Regions from separate parts of the Roseburia sp. CLA-AA-H209 genome, predicted to be linked through region 1. Evidence: riboswitches for the same ligand, from Rfam matches in the RefSeq annotation. Region 1 holds a riboswitch; the other holds the start of a gene.
The links. A riboswitch is a leader RNA that binds a small molecule or an ion and turns the genes downstream of it on or off. The one in region 1 is predicted to bind ZMP and ZTP.
Positions count from the first base shown of each region.

Region 2: linked by a shared signal. The riboswitch ahead of LKD41_RS10325 (IMP cyclohydrolase) and the one ahead of pflB (formate C-acetyltransferase) in region 1 are both predicted to bind ZMP and ZTP.

Region 1 covers NZ_JAJEQU010000002.1:232,222-240,124, reverse strand. Annotated here, with positions in the region: gene LKD41_RS03600 (DEAD/DEAH box helicase family protein) at 1-1,490, shown strand, start outside; gene LKD41_RS03595 (type II CAAX endopeptidase family protein) at 1,487-2,350, opposite strand; gene LKD41_RS03590 (transporter substrate-binding domain-containing protein) at 2,598-3,395, shown strand; gene LKD41_RS03585 (amino acid ABC transporter permease) at 3,416-4,102, shown strand; gene LKD41_RS03580 (amino acid ABC transporter ATP-binding protein) at 4,092-4,832, shown strand; ZMP/ZTP riboswitch at 4,916-4,995, shown strand; gene pflB (formate C-acetyltransferase) at 5,189-7,441, shown strand; gene pflA (pyruvate formate-lyase-activating protein) at 7,588-7,903, shown strand, end outside.
Region 2 covers NZ_JAJEQU010000010.1:33,057-40,959, reverse strand. Annotated here, with positions in the region: gene LKD41_RS10335 (PFL family protein) at 1-345, shown strand, start outside; gene LKD41_RS10330 (glycosyltransferase family protein) at 370-1,563, shown strand; ZMP/ZTP riboswitch at 1,606-1,686, shown strand; gene LKD41_RS10325 (IMP cyclohydrolase) at 1,822-2,535, shown strand; gene LKD41_RS10320 (phosphoribosylaminoimidazolecarboxamide formyltransferase) at 2,576-3,754, shown strand; gene LKD41_RS10315 (nucleotidyltransferase) at 4,298-5,557, opposite strand; gene LKD41_RS10310 (acetate kinase) at 5,784-6,974, shown strand; gene LKD41_RS10305 (YceD family protein) at 7,045-7,569, shown strand; gene rpmF (50S ribosomal protein L32) at 7,574-7,753, shown strand; gene LKD41_RS10295 (YesL family protein) at 7,870-7,903, shown strand, end outside.

The DNA of each region.
Region 1 (7,903 bases):
ATGAGGCACTGGAAAATGATTTACGTCTTCTGGTTCTCTGCGATTATATTAAGAAAGACAAATTGCCGGAGATTGGAAGTAAAGATACACTGGTCACAGAGCTTGGTGCAGTGCCGATTTTTGAATATTTAAGGCGGCAGAACATGGCTGGAATCCGTCTTGGTGTGCTGAGTGGGACAGTGATAATAGTTCCAATGGAAGTCGAAGCAAAACTGCCGGAATTGCTGGCACAGTATGGCTGCAGCGGAACGTTAAATCCACTGGGAGATACCGGATACGGACAGCTTATGATAAAGGGAAAGAGCACCCACACCGTAGCTGTTGTGACGGAGTTATTCCGTCAGGGAGAGATTCATACATTGATTGGAACCAAGTCATTGCTGGGAGAAGGCTGGGATGCACCGTGCATCAATTCCCTGATACTGGCAACCTATGTAGGGTCTTTTATGCTGAGTAACCAGATGCGTGGAAGAGCAATCCGTACCGACAGAGAGCAGCCGGATAAGACCGGAAACATCTGGCATCTTGCCTGCATTTTTCCAAAAGAGCGGGGACAGCAGAGTAATACTGATACAGAGGGCGATTATGAAATGCTGGAACGCCGGTTTGAATCATTTTTAGGAGTATCCTGCAGGGAAGATGTAATCGAAAGCGGAATCGGTCGGCTGGACATTCCAAAGATAACATCAAAATATGAGGTAGATAAAGCAAACAGCATGATGCTTGAGCGTGCAAAGGACAGAAATGCATTGAGGCAGCGATGGAACCAGTCCTTACAGGAAGTGCGAAATCAGATGGAAATAGAACAGATAGATGAAATAGCAGCAAAAGAAATAGAAACCGGATATATCTTTGTTAATGCGGTCTGTATAGAAATCATACAGGTGATACTTGCAATACTCTTAATGAGTGGAAGAATGATGGCACAGAAGCTTGGTAATCATCCGGCTTTCCTGTTACTTGGAATTGCGCTGTTAGCCGCATTTGCCGGAATTGTCTATCAGGGGATACGTCTGTTTAAATTCAGCACCCCGGCAAGACGGATGAAACAGCTTAGCGAAGCAATGCTAGATGCATTGAGGGAATGCGGGGAATTAGAGGATGGTGCCCATTGCAGGACAGAAGTAGAATCCTTTAATGGACTTGTGGTAGGTACCTGGCTTAAAGGTGGAACCACCAGAGATAAGACAACCTATTCTGCCTGCATGGAAGAATTGTGGGGTGTTATTGATAACCCAAGGTATCTTCTTATCCGGGAAAAAATCTTTGGCACATCAAGAGAGTGTTACAGTGTCCCGGAAATATTCGGAAGACAAAAGGAGCGTGCCCTGATTTTTGAAAAGCATATGAAAAGGGCTCTTGGACCATACCATGTGGTATATACAAGAACCCCGGAAGGACGAAAATTATTATTAAAAGAGCGGACACGCTCCTTTGTAAATCAAAACCAGAGCCTTTTGCAGGGAAAGAAAATTGCAAAAGGATATTAAGAATAATAAGAATTTTCAATTTTGGGATATTTTTTATTTACTCCAAAGAAAAAGAGGAACAGTCCTGCAACCAGTAGTCCGGCACCAACAAAGAACCACAGGAAGAAGAACGGAACGGTATCTGCTTTATACATAAACCAGTCCGGAGAGAAGGTTCCCCAGATGTTAAAGAGGATATGGAAAAGCATGGAAGGATAAATGCTGTGGCTTTTCTCGCAGATAAATCCAAGAACAATTCCTACCACAAAAGCATAAACACCCTGAATCATATTCATATGGAACACACCAAAGAGCAGTGCCTGCAAGAGGTTAGCAACCCAGAAAGGCATTGCTCTTTTTGCATATTTCAAAGTCAGTCCACGGAAAATCAGTTCTTCACAGACAGGTCCAATCAGAACGGAATAGAGAACCAGAATCAGGGAAGGCTCATCCAGTCCCACCGATTCTACCAGGTTACTGTAATATTCCAGCCAGTGCGGGTTAATGGCTGCAGTAAAAGATACAATGTAATTGGTAATATACTGTAATCCTACTGCAGTAATAAGAATGCCGAAGATAACCGGAATATTAAATGGTTTCCGTACATTTTCCGGTTCTGTCTGCCGGAACTTTTTATAATACCAGTAGGCAAATACCACAAGGGCAACAGTACCGTAGGCTGCACTGACACCGGCATTAAAATTGGCGGTGGAAATAATATTTAAAAATGCATCCATACAGTCATCGATAGAAGTTGCCCCTTTGGTATAAAAACCACCCAGCAGAGCAAGCCCTACTGCCGGAATGGAGATAAGCTGCTGCAGGCCAAATGCCAGCAGAGCCGGAAGAAAACAGAACATAATTCTGCCAAATCGCTTCATGAAAAAACCTCCTCAAGTATCATCACTTTTCTTGGCACATTATAACAATTATGAAGCGAATATGCAAACTACTGAGGTACCGCCTGTTTAAAAATACATGGAAAAATGTATTTTTAAATGCAGATAAATACTCTCCGGGTACTTGTGAAATAGGCGGAATCATGCTATACTAGGCGTTATGTTGATATATTTTATGATGTTGTATGAAATATAAATTCACATAATTATAATCAGAGGAGGAATAAATATGAAGAACATGAAGAAATTTGCAGCACTTTTATTAACTGCAGCAATGACAGTAGCAATGGTAGGATGTGGCTCATCTGTAGCTGCAAACACAGTAAATTCCAAGGATGACCTTCCGGGAAAGAAAATCGGTGTTCAGCTTGGAACAACCGGAGATACCGATGCAACAGCATATGAGGACGAAGGAAGCACCGTAGAGCGTTACAACAAAGGTTCTGATGCAATTCAGGCATTAAAGACCGGTAAAATTGATTGTGTAATCATCGACAAGCAGCCTGCAGAGGCATTTGTTGAGAAGAATGATGACTTGAAAATTTTAGATGATACCTTTGACGCAGAGGAATATGCAATCTGTATCGCAAAAGATAACACAGATTTAACAGACGAATTCAACAAAGCAATCGAAGAGTTAAAAGCAGACGGAACAATCGATACTATCATCAGCAACTATATTGGTGATGAAACAGGAGAGCATCCATATGAGACTCCGGAGGGAACAGAATATCCAAACGGAAAACTTACCATGGCAACCAATGCGCAGTTTGAGCCATACGAATATTATGATGGTGACAACGTAGTTGGTATCGATGCAGATATCGCAAAAGCAATCTGTGACAAGCTTGGTTATGATTTAGAGATTGAAGATATGGAATTTGATGCAATCATCGCAGCAGTATCTTCCGGTAAAGCAGATTTTGGTGCAGCAGGAATGACTGTAACAGAAGACCGTCTTAAGAACATTGACTTTACAGATACTTATGCAACAGCAAGCCAGGTTATTGTAGTAAGAAATAAATAATCGGTATAGGAGGAAAGACCTTGAGCGATTTTTTAAGCAGCTTTCAACAGGATTTTATAGAGAAAGACAGATATCTTTATCTGTTACGTGGTCTTGGCAATACACTGCTTATTGCAGTGCTTGCAGTACTTCTGGGTATTGTGGTTGGATTTTTAGTCGCAATTATCCGTTCCACCCATGATAAACATGGTGGATTAAATGTTTTGAATTTTATATGTAAAATGTATCTTACCATATGGCGTGGAACCCCTACGATGGTACAGCTTTTGATTATGTACTATATTATTCTGGTTGCACTCGATAATAAGATTGCAGTGGCTGTAATCGCTTTTGGTTTGAATTCGGCTGCCTATGTAGCAGAGATTGTACGTTCCGGAATCATGTCTGTAGACGAAGGACAGTTTGAAGCTGGACGAAGCCTCGGATTGAATTATTCGCAGACCATGCGTCTGATTATACTGCCACAGGCATTTAAGAATGTACTTCCTGCTCTGGCAAATGAGTTTATTACTTTACTGAAAGAGACTTCCATCAGTGGATATATTGCAATCCCGGATTTGACAAAGGGCGGCGATATCATCCGTAGCCAGACTTATGACCCATTCTTACCATTGTTCGGGGTTGCAATTATCTACCTGATAATCGTTATGATTTTAACGGCTGGTGTACATAAACTGGAAACGAGGTTGAGAACAAATGAGCGATAAGAAGGTATTGATTGAAGTAAAGGATTTGTGTAAATCCTTTGGAAATGTAAATGTATTAAATGGTATCTCCACAGAAATCGCCCAGGGAGAGGTAGTAGCCATCATCGGACCATCCGGTTGTGGTAAATCCACATTCTTACGTTCCTTAAATCTTTTAGAGGAGCCGACTTCCGGTGTGATTACTTTTGAAGGAACAGATATCACGGATAAATCCGTAGACATCAACAAGATGCGTCAGAAGATTGGAATGGTATTCCAGCAGTTCAATCTGTTCCCAAATTATACCGTAAAAGGAAATATCATGCTGGCACCGGTTCAGACCGGACTTATGAATAAGGAAGAGGCATCTAAGCGTGCGGACGAGCTTTTGATGAGAGTCGGACTGTCTGATAAAGCAGATACCTATCCCGCAATGCTTTCAGGTGGACAGAAACAGCGTATTGCAATTGCAAGAGCACTGGCAATGAATCCGGATGTCATGTTATTTGACGAGCCGACTTCCGCACTGGATCCGGAAATGGTAGGAGAAGTTCTTGAAATTATGAAAGAACTGGCACAGGACGGAATGACTATGGTAGTGGTAACGCACGAAATGGGATTTGCAAGAGAAGTGGCAAGCCGTGTCATGTTTATCAATGAAGGACAGATTCAGGAAGAGAATACACCGGCAGAATTCTTCGCCAATCCACAGAATCCGCGTCTTTGCGACTTCCTTTCCAAAGTATTGTAGCGAAAGAACAGATAAAACGGAAAAAATAGTTGATAAAAAGTTTTCATAAGCTATTGCAATAAGAAAAGAAATAGTCTATGATAAAACCGTTATATGACTGACGGATAAGTGGAAAAACCACATGAAGTATAACGAAAACGAGCCGACCGTCTGGGCGATGAACCTGGAGGACTGGCTCGTTTTCTTTTGTATGTTATTTTGAACATCAAAAGATATTGACAAAAAAATAACGGTCAGTATATACTAACCATAGTTAAGCAAGACTAATTCAAGCCGATGAATAAAAAGTCTGTTGACAGTAAATTTAGTAACCATTCAGTGTTCATACTGAATACATTTTTTAGGAGGATATCGTAATGATTGAAATGAAAGAGTGGGATGGATTCGAAGGACGTCTCTGGAAAGAAGAAATCAATGTTCGTCAGTTCATTCAGGACAACTACACTCCATATGATGGAGATGAGAGCTTTTTAGCTGAGCCGACAGATGCAACCAACAAGCTATGGGGGGCACTTCAGAAATTACAGAAAGAAGAGCGTGCCAAGGGCGGCGTTCTTGATATGGAGACAGAGGTTGTAACCGGAATTACAGCTTATGGTCCGGGATATATTGATGAAAGCTTAAAAGATTTAGAGCAGGTAGTTGGTCTTCAGACTGACAAACCATTAAAGAGAGCTTTCATGCCATATGGTGGAATCAAGATGGCTGTTCAGGCATGTGAGACCTACGGTTATGAAGTAAATGATAAATTAAAAGAAATTTTCACCAAGTATCATAAGACACACAATACAGCAGTATTTGATGCTTATACACCGGAAATGATGAAGGTTCGTCATGCTAAGATTTTAACAGGTCTTCCGGATACCTACGGTCGTGGACGTATTGTAGGTGATTACCGCCGTGTAGCATTATACGGACTGGATTACTTAATCGCTGAGAAGAAGAAAGACAAAGCCAACTGCGGATGCGGACAGATGACAGATGATGTCATCCGTTTAAGAGAAGAAATTGCAGAGCAGATTAAATGTCTGGAAGACATGAAGAAACTGGCTGAGATTTACGGATATGATATTTCAAGACCTGCAACCAATGCAAAAGAGGCTGTTCAGTGGTTATACTTCGGATACCTTGCAGCAATCAAGACACAGAACGGTGCAGCAATGTCAGTAGGACGTGTTTCTACTTTCCTTGATATTTATATTAAGAGAGATATGGATAAGGGAATTCTTACCGAGCAGCAGGCTCAGGAGCTGATTGACCATTTCACAATGAAACTTCGTATGGTTAAATTCGCACGTATTCCTTCTTATAACCAGTTATTCTCCGGTGACCCTGTATGGGCAACCCTTGATGTAGCAGGAACAGGTGTAGACGGACGTTCCATGGTAACCAGGACAGACTTCCGTTTCCTTCATACTTTAGAGAATATGGGACCGGCACCGGAACCAAATCTTACTGTATTCTATTCATCCAGACTGCCACAGACCTTCCGTGATTATGCAGCACGTATCTCGATTGAAACAAGCTCAATCCAGTATGAGAACGATGATGCAATGAAACCGGTATGGGGCGATGATTACGCAATCTGCTGCTGTGTATCTGCTACACAGACAGGTAAAGAGATGCAGTTCTTCGGTGCTCGTGCAAACCTTGCAAAATGTCTGCTTTATGCAATCAACGGTGGTGTTGATGAAAAATCAGGCGAGCAGGTAGGACCAAACTACGCACCGATTACAGCTGAATATCTTGACTATGATGAAGTAATGGCAAAATATGACAAGATGATGGACTGGTTAGTAGACATCTATGTAAATACACTGAACCTGATTCAGTATATGCATGATAAATATTACTATGAAGCAGCAGAGCTTTCTCTGATGGATACCGACTTAAAGAGAACCTTTGCAACCGGTATTGCAGGATTTTCACATGTTATCGATTCTCTTTCTGCAATCAAATATGCAAAAGTAAAAGTCGTACGTGATGAGAACGGACTTGCAAAAGACTTCGAAATCGAAGGAGACTTCCCGAAGTACGGAAATGATGATGACCGTGCAGATGAAATCGGAGTATGGCTGCTTAAGACTTTCATGGATAAATTAAAGAAACATCATACTTATCGTGATTCTGAGCCTACAACTTCTATCCTTACCATTACTTCTAACGTAGTATATGGTAAAGCAACCGGAGCTATGCCGGATGGACGTAAAGCCGGCGAACCACTTTCACCGGGAGCTAACCCATCTTACGGTGCAGAGCAGAACGGACTTTTAGCTTCCTTAAACTCTCTGACCAAGCTTCCATATGAGTGGGCATTAGATGGTATTTCCAATACACAGACCATCAATCCTGGCGCACTTGGAAACAACGAGCAGGAAAGAATCGATAACCTTGTAAATGTAATGGACGGATACTTTGATCAGGGTGCACATCATCTGAATGTTAATGTATTTGGCAAAGAAAAGCTTATTGATGCAATGGAGCATCCGGAGAAAGAAGAGTATGCAAACTTCACAATCCGTGTATCCGGCTATGCAGTTAAGTTCATCGACCTGACAAAAGAGCAGCAGCTTGATGTTATTGCCCGTACCTGTCATGAGCGTATGTAATTTAAGACAGTAACCGAACTGCGGGGAGCATACGATTTTTCCGCGATTCAGGTAAAGCAGAATGTGCAGGCTTAATGAAAAAAGCCTGCACATTTTTATCATAGGTTGTTAAACATCCGTAAGTATTTTGGTGTATAGGAGGCAATATGAGTGAAATAAAAGGACGCATCCATTCCGTAGAAAGCTTTGGCTCGGCAGACGGGCCGGGTGTAAGATATATTGTATTTTTAAAAGGCTGTAATATGAGATGTCAGTACTGCCATAACCCGGATACCTGGGCGAAAGATGGCGGAGAGCTGATGACACCGGAAGAAGTGTTAAAAAAGGCACTTCGCTATAAAACATATTGGAAAGAAAAGGGCGGAATCACCGTAAGCGGTGGAGAGGCTCTTTTACAGATAGATTTCGTAACAGAACTGTTCCGGCTGGCAAAAGAAAAAGGGGTAAATACCTGTCTCGATA
Region 2 (7,903 bases), on a different contig from region 1:
CAGGGAATGATTAATGCAGTGCAGGCAAATGCCATTACACTGGAGAAATTAGAAGCAATGACCTGTGTATGTTCCGTAGGTCTCGATATGATTGCAATTCCGGGTGATACCAAGGCAACTACCATTTCCGGTATTATCGCAGATGAAATGGCGCTTGGAATGATTAACCAGAAGACTACAGCAGCCCGTCTGATTCCGGTAATCGGAAAGGGAGTAGGCGATACTGTAGAATTTGGTGGATTATTCGGCTATGCACCGATTATGCCGGTAAACCAGTATTCCTGTGATGCATTTATCAACCGTGGGGGAAGAATTCCTGCACCAATTCACAGCTTTAAGAACTAGGATTTTTTGAAATGGAGAAAGAAAATGAGTGATATCCGTAAACTTGTGTTTTTTGAACGAGGCGTAGAAACATTAACTTATTTTTCACATGAGATGGCAGCGTCATTTCGCAAGATGGGATATCAGATTTTCTTCTTTGACATTCAGGCAGAATATGCTGACACAAAACGATTAAGCCGCTTTTTAAAAAGTGGCGAGACCGCAGTCATTACCTTTAACTTTATCGGATTAAGCGGGGAGGAGTTCCTGTTGGAGACAGAGTCTCAGTCTGTCTTTGCCAGCAGAAATATTCCGGTCTATTGCATTCTTGTGGACCATCCGTTGTATTATCATAAGCAGCTTGATGAGACAATTCCAAATCTGACTGTGTTCTGCATCGACCGTCAGCATATTTCTTATATGAAACGGTTTTATAAAGGGATTCCCTGTCATTTTTTACCATTGGCAGGGAATTTTCTGATGGATAAGGAAGAACGTATTTCTACAGACTTTATTCCATATGAGAACCGGGAATATGAAGTGGGTTTTATCGCAAACTATGTGCATCTTCCGGCAATTGAAGAGCATTTTACCAGCCAGACGAAGGAATATATTGATTTCTATCATGAGATATTAAATTATCTCCGCCTGCATCCGTCAGAGCCGTTAGATTCTGCCATGGAGCATTTTGTCCGCCGGGAGATTCCGGAAGTAACGGAGCGGGAGCTGATGGCATGCTTTGCAGGAATGCTTTTTTTGGATATGTATAACCGGACTTATTTCCGTGGAGAAACAGTGCGGACATTGGTAGACAATGGAGTACGGGTACATGTTTTTGGCAAAGGGTGGGAGAATCTTAAGGTAAAACATCTGGAGAATCTTATTTTAAACGGAAGGCAGCTTGATTCTGCCGAATGCGTAAAAATCATCCGGAATACCAAGATTGCATTGAATACCATGCCGTGGTTTAAGGATGGAGCCCATGACAGAATTTTTACAGCCATGTTAAATAAAGCAGTATCCCTGACAGATGGCAGCATTTATTTAAAGGAGCGTTTCTGCGATGGAAAAGATCTGGCATTTTATGAGTTAGAGCATCTGGATGCATTGCCGGAACAGGTATTATCCATGCTGGGACATCCGAAGAAAATGAAAGAAATCATAGAATATTCTTATGAACGAGCACTTAAGGAAGATACCTGGGCGAACCGTGCAGAACGTCTGAGAGAGTTCTTATAGGAAGAATTCCTTGACAAGTGTTTTGGAATATGTTTTACTAAATTCAGGTCATATGACTGACGGAACCGTGGGAATAACCACATGAAGTATGACCTGAGAAAGCCGACCGTCTGGGCAGTTAAGCTCGGGATACGTGTCGGTATTTTTTATGCATGCAAACAGGAAAAGTCACAGGAAAAATTCGAAAGAGAAAGAGACTTTGACGGAAAGCTGCAGCAACTTTAAAAATTACATGGAGCGTAAGAAGGAGGAACAAAAATGAAGATGACTTCATTAGCAGAAGAACTTGGAAGCACTACTTATCCGGGAAGAGGAATTGTAATTGGAAAGTCGAAGAATGGAAAGTATGCGGTAACTGCTTATTTTATCATGGGAAGAAGCGAGAACAGCCGTAACCGTGTATTTGTTGAGGATGGAGAAGGAATCCGTACCCAGGCATTTGACCCTGCAAAATTAAGTGACCCAAGTCTTATTATTTATGCACCGGTTCGTGTACTGGGCAATAAGACCATTGTAACCAATGGAGACCAGACAGATACCATTTATGAACTGATGGATAAACAGCAGACCTTCGAACAGGCATTAAGAACCAGAGAATTTGAGCCGGACGCACCTAACTATACACCGCGTATTTCCGGAATCATGCATGTGGAAGATGGAAAATACAATTATGCAATGTCTATTTTAAAGAGCAACAATGGTAATCCGGATGCCTGCAACCGTTATACATTTGCTTATGAGAATCCGGTAGCTGGGGAAGGACATTTCATTCATACTTATATGAATGATGGCAATCCATTACCAAGCTTTGAGGGCGAACCGGTACTGGTTGATATCGGAGATGACATTGATGCATTTACCGAGCTGGTATGGAATAACCTGAATGCAGACAATAAGGTATCTTTATTTGTAAGATATATTGATATTGAAACCGGAAAATATGAAAGCCGCATTGTAAACAAGAACAAATAGGATTTTGTGAATAAGATTCGTGCGAGAGAGGAAAATAAAAATGAAAGAATTAGAATTAAAATATGGTTGTAACCCAAATCAGAAACCATCCAGAATTTACATGGAAAATGGCGAATTGCCAATCAAAGTATTAAATGGTAAACCAGGTTATATTAACTTCTTAGACGCATTCAATGGCTGGCAGTTAGTAAAAGAATTAAAGAAAGCAACCGGGCTTCCGGCAGCCACTTCTTTTAAACATGTTTCTCCGGCAGGTGCAGCAGTGGGGCTTCCGCTTTCTGACGTAGAGCGTAAGATTTACTGGGTAGATGACATGGATGTAGAATTTACACCGATTGCCAATGCATATGCAAGAGCAAGAGGCGCTGACCGTATGTCCTCTTTCGGAGATTTCATTTCTCTTTCTGATGTCTGTGATAAAGCAACCGCACTTTTAATTAAAAGAGAAGTATCTGATGGAGTTATTGCACCGGGCTATGATGATGACGCATTAGAAATTTTAAAAGCAAAGAAAAATGGCAATTACAATGTCATTGAAATTGATCCTGACTATATTCCAGACCCAATCGAGCGGAAACAGGTATTTGGCGTTACCTTTGAGCAGGGAAGAAATGAGTTAAATATTGACGAGCATTTCTTTGACAATATTGTAACAGAAAACAAAGAGCTGCCGGAATCAGCAAAGAGAGATCTGGCAATTTCCATGATTACTTTAAAATATACACAGTCTAACTCCGTATGTTATGTAAAAGACGGACAGGCAATCGGTATTGGTGCCGGACAGCAGTCCCGTATCCACTGTACCAGATTAGCAGGCTCCAAAGCAGATAACTGGTGGTTACGCCAGTCTCCACAGGTATTGAATCTGCCATTTTTAGATAAAATCCGCAGAGCTGACCGTGATAATGCAATCGACCTTTACATTGGCGAGGATTATATGGACGTACTTGCAGATGGCGAATGGGAGAAGATATTTAAGACCAGACCTGCTGTATTTACGGCAGAAGAAAAACGTGCATGGTTAGATAAGAATACCGGAGTATCTCTTGGCTCTGATGCGTTCTTCCCATTTGGAGATAACATCGAGCGCGCCCACAGAAGTGGCGTGCAGTATGTAGCACAGCCGGGCGGATCTATCCGTGATGACCATGTAATCGAAACCTGTAACAAATATGGTATGGTGATGAGCTTTACCGGAATCCGTCTGTTCCACCACTAAGAGCTGGAAAATCAGATAGGATTTGAAAGATAAGATTTTGCTGTCAAAAGAGGTGCTGGATTCCTTTGATATAAAATTTCAGCAGTTCTTAGCAGTTTGTTTTTCTTGAATGTAAGCAGTCTTTCCGTTGCTTTGACTGGATGTCTGCACTGTCCGTCGGGTACGGATGCTCTATAAAGCCTGCAAGGGGCACTAGGAATTTCAATTTAAAATTTTGGTTTGTCTGGCAACCGGCGCAAATTCACATCCATGTTCAAATGCGCCTCGCTGGCACATCCCTGTGCCAGCGTTGCCTGTTGCCAGACGAAATTCCAAGTGCCCCTAACAGCCTTTATTATGCATCCGTACTTCGACGAACCGTACAGACATCTTGTCAAACATTGGAAAGACTGTTTTTATCTCAAAAAGAAAAACAAACTGCTTAGTAACTGCGGAATTTTGTGTCAGGAACCAGACACCTCTTTTTGATGGCAAAATCTTTTTATCAAACGCTCTTTTGATTTTCCCACCAACCAAATGGTGGAATCAGACGGCACGGCAAATTCACACCCTTACAATATTGCGTACAAACTCGCTTCTGGCATCCTGCCCGGTTTTTCCGGACAGGATGTTTTCATATAATTCTCCGGCAAAGACATCCAGATCAAAAAGGCGTGCAGCATCAGAAGATAGCATAGAGGCTGCGTTGGCACTCTTAGAAATCATTGGAACATCCGCATAATTGCTTAAAATCGTGAGGAGCCGGGAGGCGTCTTTGCGGAATCCTAAGATACGAAGATAAGGAATGTAATCTAAGGATTTTCCCAAACGATAATCTTCAGATGTAATCTGAAGCAGAAGGTGAGTGAAAATCCGGCTGATTCTGGTATAAGTCATATCCTTTGTTTTCAGTAACTGGCAGAACTGCTCAAAGGAATGAAACTGTTTTTGCAAATTTTTTATCCGGTGGGCAATTGCTTCATTGGAATCACCACAGAAAGCCAGTTGTGCTTCACTCTGCTGTAACAGAAGGTAAGAGAGCGGAGCAGAAAAATCATTAGCAGAAAGCGGCGGATAAAGATTAAGATATTCTTTTAAAATAGAATAAGCAGCTTCCGGCAGATATGGATTTAATGTAGTGATGTCATTCCAGCCGTTTGAAAGAAGTTCTTTTCTTATGGCAGTGGCAGAGGAAAGACTGCTGTTAAGTGCCGCTTCGTGATAGCCGTCTCCGGTCCGCTGAATCAGATAAGGGGTGATGGCGGCATTCTGAGCCTGAATCGCTTTTAAATATTCAATAGCAAGAATATTATTTGGCTCATTTAAAAGGCAGGCAAGTTCATCGGCCGGGATTTGCTGGTTGGCTTCTTTTAAATAGCTGCATACTGCCTGACTTCTTGCGGCAGGATAGGACATTCCTTTTTTGAGACAGGAAGAGAGAATTTCTTTGTAGTCCTCTGGTTCGGATACGAGCAGGGAAGCAACTTCTTTTAATAAAGAAAGGTTGTCTGTTTCTGCACCAAAGCAGAGGGTGTCTACGCAGCCACATTTACGCATGAGTGCAACACCTGCAGAAGCAAAAAGTTCGGCAGAAGCAGTTGCAAAGAGGGCTGGCAGCTCAATCACCAGGTCAGCACCGCAGCTTAAAGCCATTTCTGTTCGTGCATATTTGTCAATAAGAGCCGGTTCTCCCCGCTGGACGAAATTTCCACTCATGGCTGCGATAACGAAGTCAGCCTGGGTCAGGGAACGGATTTTTTCTATCTGGTAAGCATGACCGTTATGAAACGGATTGTATTCTGCAATGATTCCTATGATGCGCATAAGTCCTCCAAAGTTACAAATAATATAGTTCTATCATAGCATTATTCCCATATTTTTGGCAAATTACTTATGGAAAGTATTCATAAGAAGAATTTCGAAAAAATATTTTTCTTTGCATTTTTTCAGACACTGTACTTGAACACCATTTAAAATAGGCGTATACTAAACATACATATGCGGATTTGTAACAATGAACCGTAAAAAAATAGCAGTGAGGAGAAAACAGATGAACGTATTAGTTATTAACTGTGGAAGTTCTTCTTTGAAGTATCAGCTTATTAATTCAGATACAGAAGCTGTACTGGCTAAAGGACTTTGTGAAAGAATCGGAATTGATGGAAGATTAGTATACCAGCTTGCTGGCCATGATAAAGAGATAACAGAAGCACCAATGCCGACCCATAAAGAAGGTATCCAGATGGTACTGGATGCACTGGTAAACCCAAAGACAGGTGCGGTAAAGAGTCTTTCTGAAATTGATGCAGTAGGACATCGTGTCGTACATGGTGGTGAGAAATTTGCCCAGTCTGTTGTATTAAATGAAGAAGTATTAGCAAAAGTGGAAGAGTGTAATGAGCTTGCACCACTTCATAACCCTGCAAACTTAATTGGTATTCGTGTATGTCAGGAACTTATGCCTGGTGTACCAATGGTAGGTGTGTTTGATACCGCTTTCCATCAGACCATGCCACAGAAGGCTTATCTTTATGGTCTGCCATATGAATATTATGAAAAATACAAGGTAAGACGTTACGGTTTCCACGGAACAAGCCACAGCTTCGTATCCAAACGTCTGGCTGAGTTCTTAAATCTTGATTATAACAATTCCAGACTGATTGTTGCCCACCTTGGAAACGGAGCATCCATCAGTGCTGTATTAGATGGTAAATGTGTAGATACCTCTATGGGACTTACTCCATTAGAGGGACTTGTAATGGGAACACGTTCCGGTGACATTGACCCGGCAATCATGGAATTCATTGCAAAGAAAGAAAACCTTGACATCGACGGAATTATGGATGTATTAAATAAGAAATCCGGTGTAGAGGGACTTTCCGGTGTATCCAGTGATTTCCGTGACCTCGAGGCTGCTTATCATGAAGGAAATCCAAGAGCAATTGCAGCATGTGAAGTATTTGCTTACCGTGTAGCAAAATATATCGGTGCTTATGTGGCTGCAATGAACGGAGTAGATGCCATTGCTTTTACTGCAGGAATTGGTGAGAATACATCTTTCATCCGTGAGAAGATTCTTGCATACTTCGGATATCTTGGAATTACCATGGATAAGGAAGCAAATATGGTTCGTGGAGAGGATAAGATTATTTCTACTCCGGATTCCAAAGTAACCGTATGCATTATCCCGACCAACGAGGAACTTGCAATTGCAAGAGAAACCGTAGCTTTGGTAGGCTAAAAAGGAAAAATATTGTTGACAAAAGCTATAGTGCTATGTATAATTGTTTAGGTGTGAAAAGGAGACAAACGTGATATTAGATTTAACCGATGTATGTTCATGTGAAAATAAAGAGCTTACGAAAGAGGCTGTAATTGAATTGACATCCTTTGATTCAAAGTTAGGTGTGTTTCCGTTCATAGAGAAAAAGCCATTCGAGCTGCGTATCGTTAATGAAGAGAATAAGGATTTACTGATTCACGGAGAAACGGACGTAAGGATAGCAATACCATGTGACCGCTGCTTGGAAGAAGTTCCAACAGATTTCCACCTTGTATTCAATAAGAAGTTCCCATTGGAAGATGCGGATGCTTCGGAAGAAGAGATGGATGAGGCAGACTACATGAAAGGATTTCAGCTTGATATTGATAAAATGGTCTATGATGAAATCTTGGTGAACTGGCCAATGAAGGTTCTGTGCAGAGAGGATTGCAAGGGGATTTGTAAGAAATGCGGTACGAATCTGAATGTCAAGACTTGTGACTGCGAGAAATCTGAGCTGGACCCGAGAATGGCAGCAATTCAAGATATTTTCAATAAATTTAAGGAGGTGTAACCAGATGTCAATTTGTCCAAAGAACAAATCTTCCAAAGGAAGAAGAGATAAAAGAAGAGCAAACTGGAAAATGACTGCTCCAAGTTTAGTAAAATGCAGTAAGTGCGGCGCTTTGATGATGCCTCACAGAGTATGTAAGAACTGCGGTTCATACAACAAGAAAGAAATTATTCCTCAGGACTAATTAAGAAGTGACCGGGAGTGTTTGCAAAAACACTCCCTTTTTACTTTATGAAAAAGATAGGCATTTGCAGAACAATTCAGGTTTTGCGAATGCCTATTCATAGAAAAGGAGAAGGTATGAGCAATATTTTTAATTATAATAATAAGCTCT